Regions from separate parts of the Cellulomonas sp. P2_F12 genome, predicted to be linked through region 1. Evidence: predicted binding sites of a transcription regulator. Region 1 holds the regulator's gene; the other holds the start of a gene.
What was found. The regulator HrcA, encoded in region 1, represses chaperone genes, less so after heat shock. The targets are predictions, from matches to a motif close to TTNGCACTCGNNNNNNNCGAGTGCNAA.
Positions count from the first base shown of each region.

Region 2: groES (co-chaperone GroES) is a predicted target of HrcA. The motif match lies at 4,789-4,815, and genes of this name have one in related genera.

Region 1 is NZ_JBFUEV010000001.1:869,893-878,308, reverse strand. Features, by position in the region: gene lepA (translation elongation factor 4) at 1-1,100, shown strand, start outside; gene hemW (radical SAM family heme chaperone HemW) at 1,097-2,320, shown strand; gene AC1DWH_RS04055 (DUF4870 domain-containing protein) at 2,325-2,699, opposite strand; gene AC1DWH_RS04050 (DUF2189 domain-containing protein) at 2,877-3,977, shown strand; gene AC1DWH_RS04045 (DUF3097 domain-containing protein) at 4,026-4,883, opposite strand; gene hrcA (heat-inducible transcriptional repressor HrcA) at 5,022-6,044, shown strand; gene dnaJ (molecular chaperone DnaJ) at 6,106-7,233, shown strand; gene AC1DWH_RS04030 (16S rRNA (uracil(1498)-N(3))-methyltransferase) at 7,256-8,014, shown strand; gene AC1DWH_RS04025 (PhoH family protein) at 8,101-8,416, shown strand, end outside.
Region 2 is NZ_JBFUEV010000012.1:67,793-76,208, reverse strand. Features, by position in the region: gene AC1DWH_RS19240 (sulfurtransferase) at 1-525, shown strand, start outside; gene AC1DWH_RS19235 (malonic semialdehyde reductase) at 580-1,221, opposite strand; gene tsaD (tRNA (adenosine(37)-N6)-threonylcarbamoyltransferase complex transferase subunit TsaD) at 1,309-2,349, shown strand; gene AC1DWH_RS19225 (glutamate--cysteine ligase) at 2,406-3,554, opposite strand; gene AC1DWH_RS19220 (class I SAM-dependent methyltransferase) at 3,554-4,735, opposite strand; gene groES (co-chaperone GroES) at 4,954-5,250, shown strand; gene AC1DWH_RS19210 (hypothetical protein) at 5,353-5,745, opposite strand; gene AC1DWH_RS19205 (WhiB family transcriptional regulator) at 5,860-6,156, opposite strand; gene AC1DWH_RS19200 (MerR family transcriptional regulator) at 6,405-7,319, shown strand; gene AC1DWH_RS19195 (helix-turn-helix transcriptional regulator) at 7,541-8,212, shown strand; gene guaB (IMP dehydrogenase) at 8,236-8,416, shown strand, end outside.

The DNA of each region.
Region 1 (8,416 bases):
AGCCCGTGCCCACGAAGGGCCTCGGCGTCGGCGAGGTCGGCTACCTGATCACGGGCGTGAAGGACGTGCGCCAGTCCAAGGTCGGCGACACGGTCACCAACGCGAGCAAGCCCGCCGCGCAGGCCCTGGGCGGGTACTCCGACCCCAAGCCGATGGTGTTCTCGGGCCTGTACCCGATCGACGGCACCGACTACCCGATCCTGCGCGACGCCCTGGACAAGCTGAAGCTCAACGACGCCGCGCTCAACTACGAGCCCGAGACGTCGGTGGCGCTCGGCTTCGGGTTCCGGGTCGGCTTCCTCGGCCTGCTGCACCTCGAGATCGTCCGCGAGCGGCTCGAGCGCGAGTTCGACCTGGACCTGATCTCGACCGCCCCCAACGTCGTCTACGAGGTCACGCTCGAGGACAAGACGGTGGTCACGGTCACCAACCCGAGCGAGTTCCCCGCCGGCAAGATCGGCGACGTCAACGAGCCGATGGTCAAGGCGACGATCCTGTCCCCGAGCGAGTTCATCGGCGCGATCATGGAGCTCTGCCAGACCAAGCGCGGCGAGCTGCAGGGCATGGACTACCTGTCCGAGGACCGCGTCGAGCTCCGGTACGTGCTCCCGATGGCCGAGATCGTCTTCGACTTCTTCGACCAGCTGAAGTCCAAGACCCGTGGCTACGCGAGCCTCGACTACGAGCGCATCGGCGACCAGGTCGCCGACCTGGTCAAGGTCGACATCCTGCTGCAGGGCGAGACCGTCGACGCGTTCAGCGCGATCGTGCACAAGGACAAGGCCTACGCGTACGGCGTCATGATGACCGCCAAGCTCAAGGACCTCATCCCCCGCCAGCAGTTCGAGGTCCCCATCCAGGCCGCCATCGGCGCCCGGATCATCGCGCGCGAGACCATCCGGGCCATCCGCAAGGACGTCCTGGCCAAGTGCTACGGCGGCGACATCACCCGCAAGCGCAAGCTCCTCGAGAAGCAGAAGGAGGGCAAGAAGCGCATGAAGACGATCGGTCGGGTCGACGTGCCGCAGGAGGCCTTCATCGCCGCGCTCTCGAGCGAGCCCGCCGGGTCGGCCGGCGGCAAGGACGCGAAGAAGAAGTGAGTCCGGCGCTCCCGGAGGGAGACGTCGCGCCCGACGACGGCCGCCTGCCGGAGTCGGCGCTCATCGGCGCCGACGACCGCGCGTTCGGCCTCTACCTGCACGTGCCGTTCTGCACGGTCCGCTGCGGGTACTGCGACTTCAACACCTACACCGCGACCGAGCTGGGCGGCGGCGCGAGCCAGAGCGCCTACGCGGACACGGCTCTGCGCGAGATCGAGCTGGCCTCCCGGGTGCTCGAGGACCTGCCCGCCCGCCCGGTGAGCACCGTGTTCGTCGGCGGCGGCACTCCCACGGTCCTGTCGGTGCCGGACCTCGCGCGGATGCTCGGCGGGGTGCGGGACGCCTGGGGGCTCGCCGACGACGTCGAGGTCACCACGGAGGCGAACCCCGACTCCGTGACGCCCGGGTCGCTGGCCGCGCTGGCGGACGCCGGGTTCACGCGCGTGTCGTTCGGCATGCAGTCGGCGGTGCCGCACGTGCTGGCAACGCTGGACCGCACGCACGACCCGCGTCGGATCCCGGACGTCGTGCGTTGGGCGCAGGAGGCCGGCCTGGCCGTGTCGCTCGACCTCATCTACGGGACGCCGGGGGAGTCGCTCGACGACTGGCGGACCAGCGTCGAGGCGGCGCTGGCCACGGGTGTCGACCACGTCTCCGCGTACGCGCTGGTGGTCGAGCCCGGCACGCGGATGGCGGTCCAGGTGCGGCGCGGCGAGCTCGAGCTGCCCGACGGCGACGACCAGGCCGCGAAGTACGAGCTGGCGGACGACCTGTTCGAGGCCGCCGGGCTCGGCTGGTACGAGGTGAGCAACTGGGCGCGGACGCCCGCCGACGCCTGCCGGCACAACCTCAGCTACTGGCGCGGCGACGACTGGTGGGGGATCGGTCCCGGGGCGCACAGCCACGTCGGCGGGGTGCGCTGGTGGAACGTCAAGCACCCGCGCGCGTACGCGGACCGGCTGGACCGCGGTCTGAGCCCCGCGGCGGGGCGGGAGACCGTCACGGGCGACGGGGCCGTGCTGGAACGGCTCATGCTCGGCGTCCGGCTGGCCTCGGGGCTCGCCCTGGACGACCTGCCGACCGAGGCGCGCCCGTCGGTGGCGGGCCTCGTGGCCGACGGCTTGGTCGACGGCCGCGCCGCGGTCGCGGGCCGGCGGATCGTGCTCACGCGCCGCGGTCGGCTGCTGGCGGACGCCGTGGTCCGCACCCTCGTCGGCTGAGGCCTCAGCGCACCAGCTCGAGGCTGAACGGGTACCGGTACGAGCCGCCGCGCTGCACGGCGACGGCGGCGAGGATGCTCAGGACCAGGCTGATGATGCCGAGCGCGACGGAGCCGATCCAGCCGATGAAGCCGAGCACGGGGATCGCCCGGACGATCGCGCACGCCACCAGGCCGATGAGCACGGTCAGCTGGAAGTTGAGCGCCACGCGAGCCTCGTCGGCGGTGCCCTTCTCGCGGTTGACCAGCCAGATCACCAGCGCAGGGACCCAGCCGACGTAGAGGTAGGCCAGGATCCCGCCGAGGTGGGCGAGCATGCCCAGGTTCCTCGTCTGGTCCGCGCTGCTCGGCGGCGGGCTCTGCGGGTGCTCGTACGACATCGGGCTCGCTCCTCGTCCGGGGGCCGTCGACCTGACGGCACGCGCAGCCTACCGACGGTGCCGGCGTCGCGTCGGGCGGTCCGACATGCCCGGTAGACCCGATTCCTTGACACGTGCCCCCGGCTTCGGTTCGCTCAGGCCTGGGCGACGAACGCCCTGTGACCAGGGAGGCCACGCATGAGCGAGAACCCCGGCGGTACCCCGCCGCGTGACGACGATCCCGCGCAGGCACCTGAGCCTGTCGTGCCCGAGACACCCCCTGTCGTGCCCGACCCCGTCGAGGAGCCCGCCGCCGAGGCGGCACCGCCGGCGCCGCCCGCACCCGAGCCCGCTCCGCCCGTCGCGCCCCCGGCCCCGCCCGTCGCGCCCCCGGTCGCTCCGCCCGCTCCGCCGGCCCCGCCCGCTCCGCCGGCGCCCGGTGCGGGATACCCGCCGCCTCCGCCCCCGCCGCCGGCCCCGGACTACGGGCAGCCGCAGTACGGCCAGCCCGCGCCCGGCAGCTACCCGCCCCCGGCCGGCTACGCCTCGGCAGCTCCCGGTGCATACCCGCCGCCCGCGGGCGGCTACGGCGCTCCGGTGCCGGCATCACCCATCGGCGAGGCCTACTCCTACGGGTGGAAGGGCTTCACGCGGTCGGGTGGGCTCTTCATCCTGGCGACGCTGATCTGGCTCATCGTCGGTGCCGCCGTGGCGGCGATCCTCTGGGGGATCCTCATCGGGGGCGCGAGCCTCACCGACCCCAACCGCAACGGCGGCGGCCTCATGGGCGTCGGGTTCTCGTTCGTGACCGTGATCCTCTACGCGGCGCTCGCCCTGGTGGGGTACCTGATCGAGGCGGCGTTCATCCGCGCGGCGCTCGGCATCACGGACGGGCGCGAGGTCAAGCTCGGCACGTTCTTCACGTTCACCGATGTCGGCCCGATCCTGCTGACCGCCCTGCTGCTCGCCGGCATCAACCTGGTGGTCGGGTTCGTCTCTTGGATCCCCGTCATCGGCTGGCTGATCTCGATCGCGGTGAACTTCCTGCTGTTCTTCACGCTCTGGTTCGTCATCGACAAGCACATCAACCCCATCGACGCGCTGCGCTCGAGCGTGCAGCTCATCACCGCGAACCTGTCGACGACGATCCTGTTCTACCTGCTCAGCCTCGTCATCATCTTCGCCGGCGCCCTGCTGTGCGGCCTCGGCCTCTTCGTCGCCATCCCCGTGGTGCTCATCGCCACGGCCTTCCTGTTCCGTCGGCTGCTGGGCGACCCCATCGCGCCGCCCACGCTCTGACGCACGACGCTCGGTGCCCCGGTCCGCCCTCCGGCGGGCCGGGGCTCGTCACGTCGTGACGAAGTCGATGAGCTCCTCCACGCGGCCCAGGAGGCTGGGCTCGAGGTCGGCGTAGCTGCGCACCGAGCGCAGGATGCGCTGCCACGCGCGGGCGACGTCGGCCTGCTCGTCGGCCGGCCACCCCAGCTCGCGCAGGATGCCGTGCTTCCACTCGGTGCCGCGCTCGATCGTGGGCCAGGCGGCGAGCCCGATGCGCTCGGGGCGGACGGCCTGCCACACGTCGACGTACGGGTGGCCCAGCACGAGGACCGAGCCGGCGGGGTGGCCGCGGACGGCGTCGGCGGCGATCCGGCTCTCCTTGGACCCGGCGACGAGGTGGTCGACGAGCACGCCGACGCGCCGGCCCGGTTCGGGGCGGAAGTCGCGCAGGGCCTCGGCCAGGTTGTCGACGCCGTCGAGCAGCTCGACCACGACGCCCTCGAGCCGCAGGTCGTCGCCCCAGACCTTCTCCACCAGCTCGGCGTCGTGCTTGCCCTCGACCCAGATCCGGCTGCCGCGGGCGATGCGGGCGCGGGCGTCGTGGACGGCGACCGAGCCCGAGGCGGTCCGGGTGGGCTTCGCGGGTGCCGGGGCGCGCACGGGGGCGGTCAGGGCCACGGGCTCGCCGTCGAGCCAGAAGCCCCGTCCGAGCGGGAACGTGCGCGTCCGGCCACGGCGGTCCTCGAGGACGACCACGTGCTGGCCGCCCGACTTCTCGACCCGCACGACGGCGCCGACCCACCCGGTGGTGACCTCCTCGACGACGAGGCCGGTCTCGGCGGCCTGCGGGCGGCTGGTGCGGGTGGGCCGGTGGTGCGTCGAGCCGGAGCCCCCGAGCACGTCCGAGCCGTAGCGGTCGTCGTTCACCCGGGCAGCGTAGAGGCGCATCTCCGCGACGGGCCGCAGCCGCCCCGTGGGTGTCGCGTCCGCGGCGTAGCATTGGCACTCCCGTGCGGGGAGTGCTACCCGGTGCGCGTACGCGGACGACCAGACGGAGGAGGCGACATGAGCGAGGACCGACGGCTGGACGTGCTGCGGGCGATCGTCGAGGACTACGTCGCCACCAAGGAGCCCGTGGGCTCCCGCGCGCTGGTGGAGCGCCACTCGCTCGGCGTGTCACCCGCGACCATCCGCAACGACATGGCCGCGCTCGAGGAGGGCGGGTACATCGCCCAGCCGCACACCTCGGCCGGTCGCGTGCCGACCGACAAGGGCTACCGGCTCTTCGTCGACCGGCTCTCCACCGTCAAGCCCCTGTCGAGCCCCGAGCGCCGCGCCATCGGCGCCTTCCTGGAGAGCGCGCAGGACCTCGACGACGTGGTGGACCGCGCCGTGCGCCTCATCGCGCAGCTGACGCACCAGGTCGCCGTCGTGCAGTACCCGTCGCTGCGGCGCTCCGCGCTGCGGCACGTGGAGCTGGTGCCCGTGGGCGCCCGCCACCTGCTGGTCGTCCTCATCACGGACACCGGGCGTGTCGAGCAGCGGACGCTCGAGCTGGGCTCGGACTTCGACGAGGCGGTCGTCGCACGGCTGCGCTCGCGCCTCAACGTCAGCGCCGCCGGCCGGCGCCTCTCCGAGCTGCCGGTGGCGCTGGGCGAGCTGAGCGACGGGTTCGCGCCCGGCGACCAGGGGCTCGTCGGCGCGGTGGTCGGGGTCGTCGAGGAGACGCTCGCGCAGGAGAGCGAGGAGCGCGTCGTGCTCGCCGGCACCGCGAACCTCGCGCGCGTCGGGGGCACCGACGTCCGGTCGATCGGCCCCGTGCTCGAGGCGCTCGAGGAGCAGGTCGTGCTGCTGCGGCTGCTCTCGGAGATGGCCGAGGACTCGGCGACAGTGTCGGTGCGCATCGGTCGCGAGAACCAGCACGACGGGCTGTTCGAGACGAGTTTCGTGACCACCGGCTACGGCGACGAGGGCGGAGGTTCGGTGGCCCGCGTGGGCTCGATCGGCCCGCTCCGGATGGACTACCCCGGCACCATGTCCGCGGTCCGCGCGGTCGCCCGCTACCTGACGCGCATCCTCGCCCAATGACCCGCCACGAGACCCCCTCCGTGACCCTGTCAACGACAGCTGGAAGTGAGCACCCCCTCCCGTGACCGACTACTACGAGGTCCTCGGCGTCCCGCGGGACGCCAGCCCCGAGCAGATCAAGAAGGCCTACCGCAAGCTCGCGCGCGAGCACCACCCGGACGTCGCGGGCACGGACGCGGGCTCCGAGGACCGGTTCAAGGACGTCTCGCGCGCGTACGACGTGCTGGGCAACCCCGAGAAGCGGCGCGCGTACGACCTGGGCGGCGACCCGTCGTCGCCCGGCGGCGGGATGGGCGGCGGCTTCGGCTTCCAGGACATCTTCGAGACGTTCTTCGGCGCCGCGACCGGCGCCGCGGCGCAGCGGGGACCGATCCCGCGCGCCCGCCGCGGGCAGGACGCGCTCGTCCGCCTCGACCTGGACCTCGCCGACGTCACGTTCGGGATCCACAAGGACGTGCCGGTCGACACGGCCGTCGTCTGCCCGACGTGCAGCGGCTCGTGCTGCCGGCCCGGCACGTCGCCCCGCACCTGCGAGGTCTGCGGCGGTCGGGGCTCGGTCCAGCGGGTCGCCCGCTCGTTCCTCGGCCAGGTCATGACGACCCAGCCGTGCGCCGCGTGCCACGGGTTCGGCACCGTCATCCCCGAGCCGTGCACCGAGTGCTCGGGCGAGGGCCGCGTCCGCTCGCGCCGCACGCTGAGCGTCGACGTCCCGGCGGGCGTCGACACCGGCACCCGGATCAAGCTCACGGGCCAGGGCGAGGTCGGTCCGGCCGGTGGCCCCGCGGGCGACGTGTACCTGGAGGTCCGCGAGCGCAAGCACGACACGTTCGTGCGGCGCGGCGACGACCTGCACGCGACCCTCGAGGTGCCCATGACGGCGGCGGCGCTCGGCACCGTCCTCACCCTGGACACCCTCGACGGTGCGCGCGAGGTCGATCTGCGCCCCGGCACGCAGCCGGCGCAGGTCGTCACGATCAAGGGCCTCGGCGTCGGTCACCTCCACGCCTCCGGCCGCGGTGACCTGCACGTCCACGTCGAGGTGCACGTGCCGACGGCGATGGACGACGAGCAGGCCGAGCTGCTGCGGCGGCTGGCCACCCTGCGCGGCGAGGAGCGTCCGGAGGCCCGGCTCGCGGCGTCGAACACCGGCGTGTTCGCGAAGCTCCGCGACAAGCTCTCGGGCCGCTGAGCATGACGGCGCCGGCCGCGTCATGAGCGCGCCCGTCTTCCTGGCCGAGCCCGGCTCGCTCGACGCGGTCGTCGACGGCGGCACCTACCTGCTCGCCGGCACCGAGGGGCGCCATGCGGGCGTCGTGCAGCGCCGCGGGCCGGGGGAGCGCGTGGACGTCGTCGACGGCGCGGGCGTGCGGCTCGTCGGCCTGGTCGGCACGGTGACCGGCGACGGCGTGCTGGTGCAGGTGCAGCAGCGCGTCGTCGAGCCCGCACCCGCCGTCACCCTGGTGCTGGTGCAGGCCCTCGCCAAGGGCGACCGCGACGAGATGGCGATCGAGGCGGCCACCGAGGTGGGAGTCGACGCGGTGGTGCCGTGGCAGGCGGACCGCTCGATCGTCGTGTGGCGCGGTGACCGGGCCGCGAAGAGCCGCGCCCGCTGGGTGGGCACGGTCCGGGCGGCCGCCAAGCAGTCGCGGCGCGCTCGCGTGCCCGACGTCGAGGTCGCGCTGGACGCGAAGGGCCTGGTCGAGCGCGTCCGCGGCGTGGTCGGCGCCGGTGGGGTCGCCCTGGTGCTGCACGAGGACGCGACCGACGCCATCGCCGCCACGGCGCTGCCCGACGCCGGCGAGTGCCTCGTCCTGGTCGGGCCCGAGGGCGGGATCGGCGACGTCGAGCTCGGGCGGCTGCTCGACGCGGGCGCGCGCGCCGTCCGGCTGGGACCGCACGTGCTGCGGACGTCGACGGCCGGACCGGTCGCGCTCGCGCTGCTCGCCGAGCGGCTCGGTCGCTGGGGCTGAGATTGCTGTGGGCGCGGACTCGTAGACTGACCGCGTACCGGAACACCCGCACCTGACCTAAGGAGCGCACGGCGCACGCCGAGCACATGGCCGAGTCCACATCCGCAGCGCGTCCCACCGGCGCACCCGCGCGCGTCGAGCACAGGATCAGCGTCCCGTCCGAGGTCTCGATGGTCGAGCTGCTCGGCCTGCGCGACGAGGTGCTGCGGACCATCGAGTCGGGGTTCACCACCGTCGACATCCACGTGCGCGGCAACGAGGTGCGGCTCGCCGGCCCGGTCGGCGACGTGGCCCTGGTGTCCCGGCTGGTCGACGAGCTGGTCGAGATGGCGGCAGGCGGCACCCCGCTGACCCCCGACGTCGTCACCCGGTCCGTCGCGATGCTCACGGCGGCGTCGACCG
Region 2 (8,416 bases), on a different contig from region 1:
GGCATGTCCGCGGCGCGGGTCTGGTGGCTGCTGCGGTGGGCCGGGCTCACCGACGTCCGGCTCCTCGACGGCGGCCTGGCGGCGTGGGAGGCGGCCGGGTTCCCCCTCGAGGCCGGGTCGGTGACGCCGGAACCGGGCGACGTGGTGCTGGTGCCGGGGGCGCTGCCGACGATCGACACGGACGAGGCGGCCGGCTGGACCGGGGCGTTGCTCGACGCCCGCGCGGCCGAGCGGTTCACCGGCGACGTCGAACCCGTCGACCCGCGCGCAGGGCACATCCCGGGCGCGCTCTCGGTTCCCACGGCAGGGAACGTCGGCGCCGACGGCACCTTCCTGGCGGACGAGGAGCTTCGGGCGCGGTTCGCGGGGATCGAGCGGCCGGTCGCCGTGTACTGCGGGTCCGGGGTGACCGCCGCGCACGAGATCGCGGCGCTCGCGTCGGTCGGCATCGAGGCGGCGCTGTACCCGGGCTCGTGGTCGCAGTGGTCGAACGACCCGTCGCGCCCGGCGGCCGTCGGCCGGTAGCGGGCACGCGAACGGCCGTGCCCCTCGAGGGGCACGGCCGTCGGCAGTGGTGCGTCAGACGCTGAGCGATGCCTGCGTGTAGTTCAGGCGCTCGGCGCGGGCGCGGTGCGTGCCGGTGCCCTCGACGTGCCCGATGTTGACGACGAAGAGCGACTTCCAGCCGTTCCCGGCGAAGAACTCCTGGTCGATGCCCTCGGCGTCCATGCCGCCCATCGGGGCGGCGGCCAGGCCCGCGGCGCGCAGGCCGACGATGAGGTAGCCGGCCTGGATCAGGGCGTTGGTGCGGGCCATGGTCTCGCGCTGCTCGGGCTGGCCCTCGAGCGCGCCGGCCAGGGCGGTCATGTGCGGCGCGAGCGTCGGGATGTGGGCGTGGAAGCCGGTGTCGGCCGCGAGCACGAGCGACACGGGGGCGGCCAGGACGCGGTCGCGGTTGCCCTCGGCCATGTGCGCGGCGAGGCGCTGGCGGGCCTCCGGCGTGCGCACGACGAGCAGGCGCAGCGGGATGATGTTGAGGGCCGTCGGGCCCCACTTGACCAGGTCGTAGACGGCGGCGATCTGCTCGTCGCTGACCTCGTCGGGGGTGAACGCGGCGGCGGTGCGCGCCTCGCGGAACAGAAGGTCGGCGACGTCGTCGGCAACAGCCAGGCCGGGCGTCGGGAAGTCGAGGCCATCCAGGACGGTCGTGTCAGTGGTCATGTCTTGTTGAAGCGTCAACTATCCAGGGTTGTTCCGGGCAGCGGGGTGGCGGTGGTCACAGTCCGCGGCCCACCTATCCTGGTGGGCATGGCAGACCCTCTCGTGCTCGGGATCGAGACCTCTTGCGACGAGACGGGCGTCGCCCTCGTGCGCGGCTTCGACCTGCTGGTCGACACGGTCGCCAGCTCGGTCGACGAGCACGCGCGGTTCGGCGGGATCATCCCGGAGATCGCGTCGCGGGCGCACCTCGAGGCCATGGTGCCGACGATCGAGCGGGCGCTGGCCACCGCCGACGTCTCGCTCGGCGAGGTCGACGCGATCGCGGTCACCGCCGGCCCGGGGCTCGTCGGCCCCCTGACGGTGGGCGCGTCGGCGGCGAAGGCCCTCGCCCTCGCGCTCGACAAGCCGCTCTACGGCGTCAACCACGTGATCGGCCACGCGGTCGTCGACGAGCTGGTCGACGGCGCGTTCCCCGAGCGGGTCATGGCGCTGGTGGTCTCGGGCGGCCACTCGTCCCTGCTGCTCATCGACGACACGGTGAACATCACCGAGCTCGGCTCGACGCTGGACGACGCGGCGGGCGAGGCGTTCGACAAGGTCGGCCGGCTGCTCGGGCTCCCGTACCCCGGCGGCCCGCACATCGATCGGCTCGCGCGCGAGGGCGACCCCACCGCGATCCGCTTCCCGCGGGGCCTGACCGCAGCCAAGGACCAGGCCGCGCACGCCGCCGACTTCTCGTTCTCCGGCCTCAAGACGGCCGTCGCCCGGTGGGTCGAGGCCCGGCAGGACGCCGGCCTGGAGGTGCCGCTGCCCGACGTCGCCGCATCGTTCGCGGAGGCCGTGGCCGACGTGCTGACCGCGAAGACGATCGCCGCCTGCCGCGCCCACGGCGTCGAGACCCTGGTGGTCGGCGGCGGCTTCTCCGCGAACTCGCAGCTGCGGGACATGGCCGCGAAGCGCTGCGCCGAGGCCGGGATCGAGCTCCGCATCCCCCCGATCCGCTACTGCACCGACAACGGGGCCATGATCGCGGCTCTCGGCTCCGCGGTCGTGCGCCGCGGCCTCCCGCCGTCGTCGCTCGACCTGCCGGTCGACTCGTCGATGCCGCTGACGACCGTGCTGGTCTGAGGACTGCTCGGTCGGGCGGGGCGACCACGACGGTCTAGCGGGGCGACCACGACGGTCTAGAGGGGTCGCCCGGCCTTCATCTCGGCGACGAGCGAGCGGACGACGGCGTCGAGCTCGCCCGCATGCCGCCGGGCGACCGCGCGCTGGCGCTGGTAGGACGCGCCCCGGCGCAGGATCACGCGCACCTGCTCGAGCTCGGCGGCGCAGCCCAGCCGCTCGGCGACCGGGGCCAGGTCGACCAGCCAGCGGCCGACGGCGTCGGTGACCAGCTCCTCGTCGCCGGCCGCGTTCGTGATGATGATCGCGTCCATGCCGTAGCGGGCCGAGCGCCACTTGTTCTCCTGCGCGAACCACGGCGGCAGCGTGGGCAGCGTCTCGCCGCGGTCGAGCATGGTCGAGAAGTGCTCGACGAAGCAGTGCGTGAGCGCCGAGATCGCCGCGACCTCGAGAAGGTTGGAGGCGCCGTCGGCGATCCGCATCTCCAGGGTGCCGAACCGGGGAGACGGACGGACGTCCCAGCGGACCTCGTCGAACTGGTCGATCACGCCGGTGTGCAGCATGTCGCCCACGTACTGCTCGAGCTGCGACCACTCCTCGAAGCCGAACGGCAGCCCGGCGGTCGGCAGCTGCTGGAAGAGGAGCGCGCGGTTGGACGCGTAGCCCGTGTCCTTGCCGCCCCAGAACGGGGACGACGCCGACAACGACTGGATGTGCGCGAACACCGTGAGCATCGCCCTCGAGATCGGCAGGACCTTGTCGCGGTCCTCGATGCCGACGTGCACGTGCACGCCGTAGATGAGCATCTGCCGGCCCCACCACTGCGTGCGGTCGATGAGGGTGGCATACCGCTGCTTGTCGGTGACCTTCTGCTGCGCCCAGTGCGCGAACGGGTGCGTGGCGCCGCCCATGAGCTCGATGCGCAGGGGAGAGGCGACCGCGCTCACCTCGTCGAGGGCGCGCTGGAGGTCGGCGGTCGCCTCGGCGATGGTCCGGCTCTTGTTCGACCGGATCTCCACGGTGTTGAGCAGCAGCTCCTGGGTGATCAGCGGGTGCTCGGACCCGTCCGCGGGTCGGACCGCCGCCAGCACCGCCTCGGCGGCCTGGCGCAGGTCGCCGGAGTCGGCGTCGACCAGCCCGACCTCCCACTCGATCCCGACGGTCGAGCGCTCGGACTGCGCGAACGGCAGCGGCACCGGGGCGGCCATCAGGCGGGCTCCACCACGAGCACCTGCTGGCTGCCGGCGACGCGCGTGAGGATGATCGTGCCCGTCGCGGTGCCCCGCAGGTCGAGCTGGCGGCGCAGCTGCTCGGGCACCACGGCGGTGCCGCGCTTCTTGATGGTGAGCTTTCCCACGTCGCGACCTCGCAGGTAGGTCCGGAGCCGCTTGAGGCCGAACGGCATGGTGTCGAGCACCCGGTACGCGGTCGCGGCCGGCACCGGCACCAGCGCGTCCGACGTCACGTACGCGATGGTGGGGTCGACGAGCCGGCCGCGCACCTGGGCCGCGATCTCGCCGACCAGCCCCGCGCGGATCACGGCGCCGTCGGGCTCGTAGAGGTAGCCGCCCACGGGCCCGGTCGGCGGCCGCTCGTCGGAGGTCTGCTCCACCACGTGCGCCTCGCCCGCGCGCAGGACCAGCGCGGAGCGGCCCGGCCCCTCCGGGGCGAGCGGACCGAACCAGAGCCCGACCTCGACCACGTCGCCGTCGACCGAGACCCACTGCGCGTGGGCGTCGCCGGGCAGAGCCGTGTGGGGGATGCCCGGGCCGAGCTTGAGCCCGAGCGCGGGCACCCGCTCGCGGACGGCGAGGACCGCGTCGAGCGACGGCTCGTACGCGGCCGGGTCGAACACCCGGCTGCCCGAGGAGGTCCGGCGTGCGGGGTCCGCGTAGACCCCGTCGACACCCTCGGCCTCGAGGTCCAGCGCGAGCCCGTCGCCGTGCCGCACGTGCGCGTCGGGGAAGTGCCGCAGGTTCACGGTCGCGATCGCGGCGGTCGCCTCGTCCACGTCGGTGGCCAGCACGCTCAGACCGATGCCGGCGAAGGCCATGGCGTCCGCGCCGATGCCGCTGGTGAGGTCCGCGACCAGGGTGCTGCCCGCGTCCCGGTACCGGCGGGCGTGGTGGGCGGCGACGGAGAGGCGCGTGGCCTGCTCGAGGCCGGCCGCGGTGAAGAGCATGCCGTCCGCGAACGTGCCGAACTTGGCGGCGGCCTTGGCGCGCAGGCGCGACTGGGTGAGAGCGGCGGCGACGAGCGCGGGGTCGATGCCCTCGTCGCGCAGGCGCTCGGACAGGGCCATCGTGCGGGACTCGTCGTACGGCGGCAGCGCCGACAGCAGGGCCCAGCCCGCGGGGCTGAGCAGCTGGGCGATGCCGTCGCGGTCCATGCCCGCGATCCTCGCACGCAGCGACCCTCCCGGGGGGTGATCCGGACGGCTTGCTGGCACTCGCCTTGACCGAGTGCTAACCGGTTCCTAGAGTGAGTGGCTGGCACTCTCCCGGTGAGTGTGCCAGCTGTGCTCCAGGCCGCGGCACCCGCGACGACGTGGCCCGACAGCGCGCACGAACCTCAGAGAACTACTCACATGCGAAGGGGAGGTCCGCTGTGTCGGTCTCCATCAAGCCCCTCGAGGACCGGATCGTCGTCAAGACGCTCGAGGCAGAGACGACGACCGCTTCCGGTCTCGTCATCCCGGACAGCGCCAAGGAGAAGCCCCAGGAGGGCGAGGTCCTGGCGGTCGGTCCCGGCCGTGTCGACGACAACGGCAACCGGATCCCGCTCGACGTCGCCGTCGGCGACAAGGTCATCTACTCGAAGTACGGCGGCACCGAGGTCAAGTACTCGGGCGAGGAGTTCCTCATCCTCTCGGCCCGCGACATCCTCGCGATCGTCGTCAAGTGATCGCCGGGGCGCACTAGCCGCCCCGCACGCAGCAGGGCCCTCACGGCGACGCCGTGGGGGCCCTGCTCGTTCATGGGCGTCCGCTTCCTGGACGTCCGCCTTCTAGACGTCCGCGCAGCCCAGCGGCTCCGCCGCCGTGACGGTGTCCGGGCAGACCTGGTGGATCCAGCCCTGCACGCCCCACTCGTCCTGGGTGCTGTCGACGAACAGCTCGAGGCCGTCGATGCCCGGACCCACGCGGTAGTAGGTGGTGAGGGGGTCGCCCTCCGTGCTCAGGGCGGTCACGACGAGCTCGGCGCCGTCAGCCGTCGCCGCGTCGTCGAGGCAGGCCCACGCGTCGTCGCCGACCGTCCTGCCCTGGTCGACCTGGACCGTGCCGCAGGAGGGCAGCTCGGTGCGCTCGGTGAACGATGCCGGCGCACTCCCGCCCTGGCACGCCGAGAGGGCGAGCGCCACCCCGAGCGCGATCGCCGCCGTCCGTCGGCCTCGGTCCATACCCGGACTGTGTCCCCGACGGGGCAGATCTTGCGCGGCACACGGAAGAGCCCTCCCCTCGTCGTGCCGAGGGGAGGGCTCTGCTCGTGGGAGCTGTGATCGTGGGTGCTGGAGTCAGCCGACCCGGCTGGCGCGGCCGCGCTGGGCGAGGATCGCGGCGCGCTCGTCCTCGGACAGCCCGCCCCACACGCCGTAGGGCTCCCGGACGGCCAGCGACTGCTCGCGGCACTCCTTGATGACCGGGCACGTGGCGCAGATCGCCTTGGCGGCCTCGGCGCGGCGACGGCGTGCGGAGCCCCGCTCGCCCTCGGGGTGGAAGAAGAGGTCCTGGTCCTCGTCGCGGCAGGCTCCGTCGAACTGCCACTCCCACAGGTCCATCACCGGTCCGGGAAGGCGCGAGATCTCGGCCATGAGTTCCTCCTCAGTCGATCCGTCGCGTGGCCGCGATGGCGGCTGCGCCGGGAAGTCGTGAACACGGGAAGCCCGCGATGTCTACGGGGTGACGCGTTGGAGAGGACGTTACAACCGCGCCAGAAGTTGTTCAAGACCGTGTCACACATTCGTGTGATGACGCGATTGCGGGTGAAGCCGCAGGTCGGCGTGTCGTCGTGCGACACGCCAGGGCGGGCCGATTCGACGTGGCCTGGCAGAATCGCGCCATGGTGACGCGCGAGGACGACGAACCGGCGGGACCGCCGACGCCCGCCCTCGCCGTCGCCGCGGTGGCCCGACGGCTGGGCGTCGCCCCCGCCACGCTGCGCACCTGGGACCGTCGGTACGGGCTCGGTCCGTCGGAGCACTCCGCGGGCGCGCACCGCCGGTACTCGGCCGTCGACGTGGAACGTCTGCTGGTGATGCGCCGGCTCACGCTCGACGGCGTCGCGCCCGCCGAGTCCGCCCGCATCGCGCTCGCGACCGACGTCGCCGCCGGCCCGGCCGCGGATGCCCTGGACGGCGAGTCGACGCCGACCGCCGTCGTGGACGCCGCGCTCGCGGGGGACGTGGACCGGTGCCACCGCCTGCTCGCTCTCGACGGCCGGGGTGACGTCGTGCAGTGGTGGACTGCCCTGGTCGAGCCCGTGCTCGCCGCTCTGGCCCGCCGGACCGTGGTGGACCCGCCCGGGGTCGACGCGGTCGCCGCGGTGCACGCCGGCGTGCTCGCGGCCCTGCGGCAGCGCCTCGCGCCCCTGGCAGGTGCCCGGCGGCCCGTGGTCCTCGTGCTCGTCGCCCCGCGCGAACCCCGGCCGCTCGTCGCGCACGCCCTGGCCGGCGCGCTCGCGGCGGAGGGGGTGGATGCCCGGATCGTCGGCGGTCCCGTCGGCGCCCACCACGCCGTCGAGCTCGCGGCCATGACCCGGGCGAAGGCCGTCGTGACGCTGGGGGAGCGGGTCGACGCGGACCTCGAGGTGGTGGAGCGGCTCGCCGGCGAGCAGCCCCACCTGCCGCAGTTCGTGATGGTCCCCGACGCCGCTGCGCACGCCGTCCCGCTGGACCGCTCGGTGCACCGGGCGCGCACCTTCACCGGCCTGCTGCACGAGGTGCTCGCAGTTGCGACCGCGGCTGTCGAGCGCTGAACGGACGAATCGCCGCCGCCGAGTGGGGGAGACATTCCGCTCAGGAGGCGCACAGCCGGACGAAGCCCCGTCCGGAGTGGGTGGGGTTCGCCACTGCGGCTAACTTCTGCCTGATCGTCGGCCGATAGGAACCAAGTGCCCCGACGGGGCCCGAGAGGGGATACAACATGGCGGGAGTCGTGGTCTGTCACGGCTCGGCGGTCGTTCGTGAGCGGCTCGTCGTGACCTCCATCGGCGTGCCCGCCCTCGGCCCGGTACGCGCGGCGTCGTCGGTCGACGAGCTGCTGAGCCTGGCGCGGCGCATGCCGCCGACGGTCGTGCTGCTCGATGCGCACCTGGCGGCACCGGGGGCGATCGAGGCGATCCGTCGTCTGCGTGCCGTCGCGCCCGCCGCCGCCATCGTGCTGCTCGCGCTGCCGGACGACACCGTGGCGCTCGACCGTGCGCTCGCGCTCGGTGCCCGTGGCTTCCTGGCGCCCGACGTCGGCCGCGCCGAGCTCTCCGCCGTCGCCGCGCACGTGCTGGCCAGCCCCGTGCTGCCCGCGCCCGCCGGGCCGCGCACGCCGCCCGTCGACGTGCCCAGCCAGGGTGGCTTCCGGGGCGACGCGCGGACCCCCTCCGAGGGTGTGCCGGTCGTCTCCGCGCCGGACGCGAACGGCGCTCCGGTCGGCGTCCCCACCACGGGGGCCATCCCCGGCGTGCCGCTGACCAAGCGCGAGATCGAGGTGCTCACCGGCATGAGCCACGGCCGGTCGAACGCGCAGATCGGCGCCGAGCTCTACCTGTCCGAGGACACCGTCAAGACCCACGCCCGCCGGCTGTTCCGCAAGCTCGGCGCCAACGACCGGGCCCAGGCCGTCGCGATCGGTCTACGGCGAGGGCTGATCCGGTAGTTCCGAGCACGTATCCTTGCCAGATGACGGAGCACTCGCCTGCCGACCCGTTCGCGCGCATCGGGCTGACCTACGACGACGTGCTCCTCCTGCCGGGGGAGACGGACGTCATCCCGAGCGAGGTGGACACCACCTCGCGCCTGACGCGCGAGATCTCCGTGCGCGTGCCGCTGCTGTCGGCCGCCATGGACACCGTCACCGAGT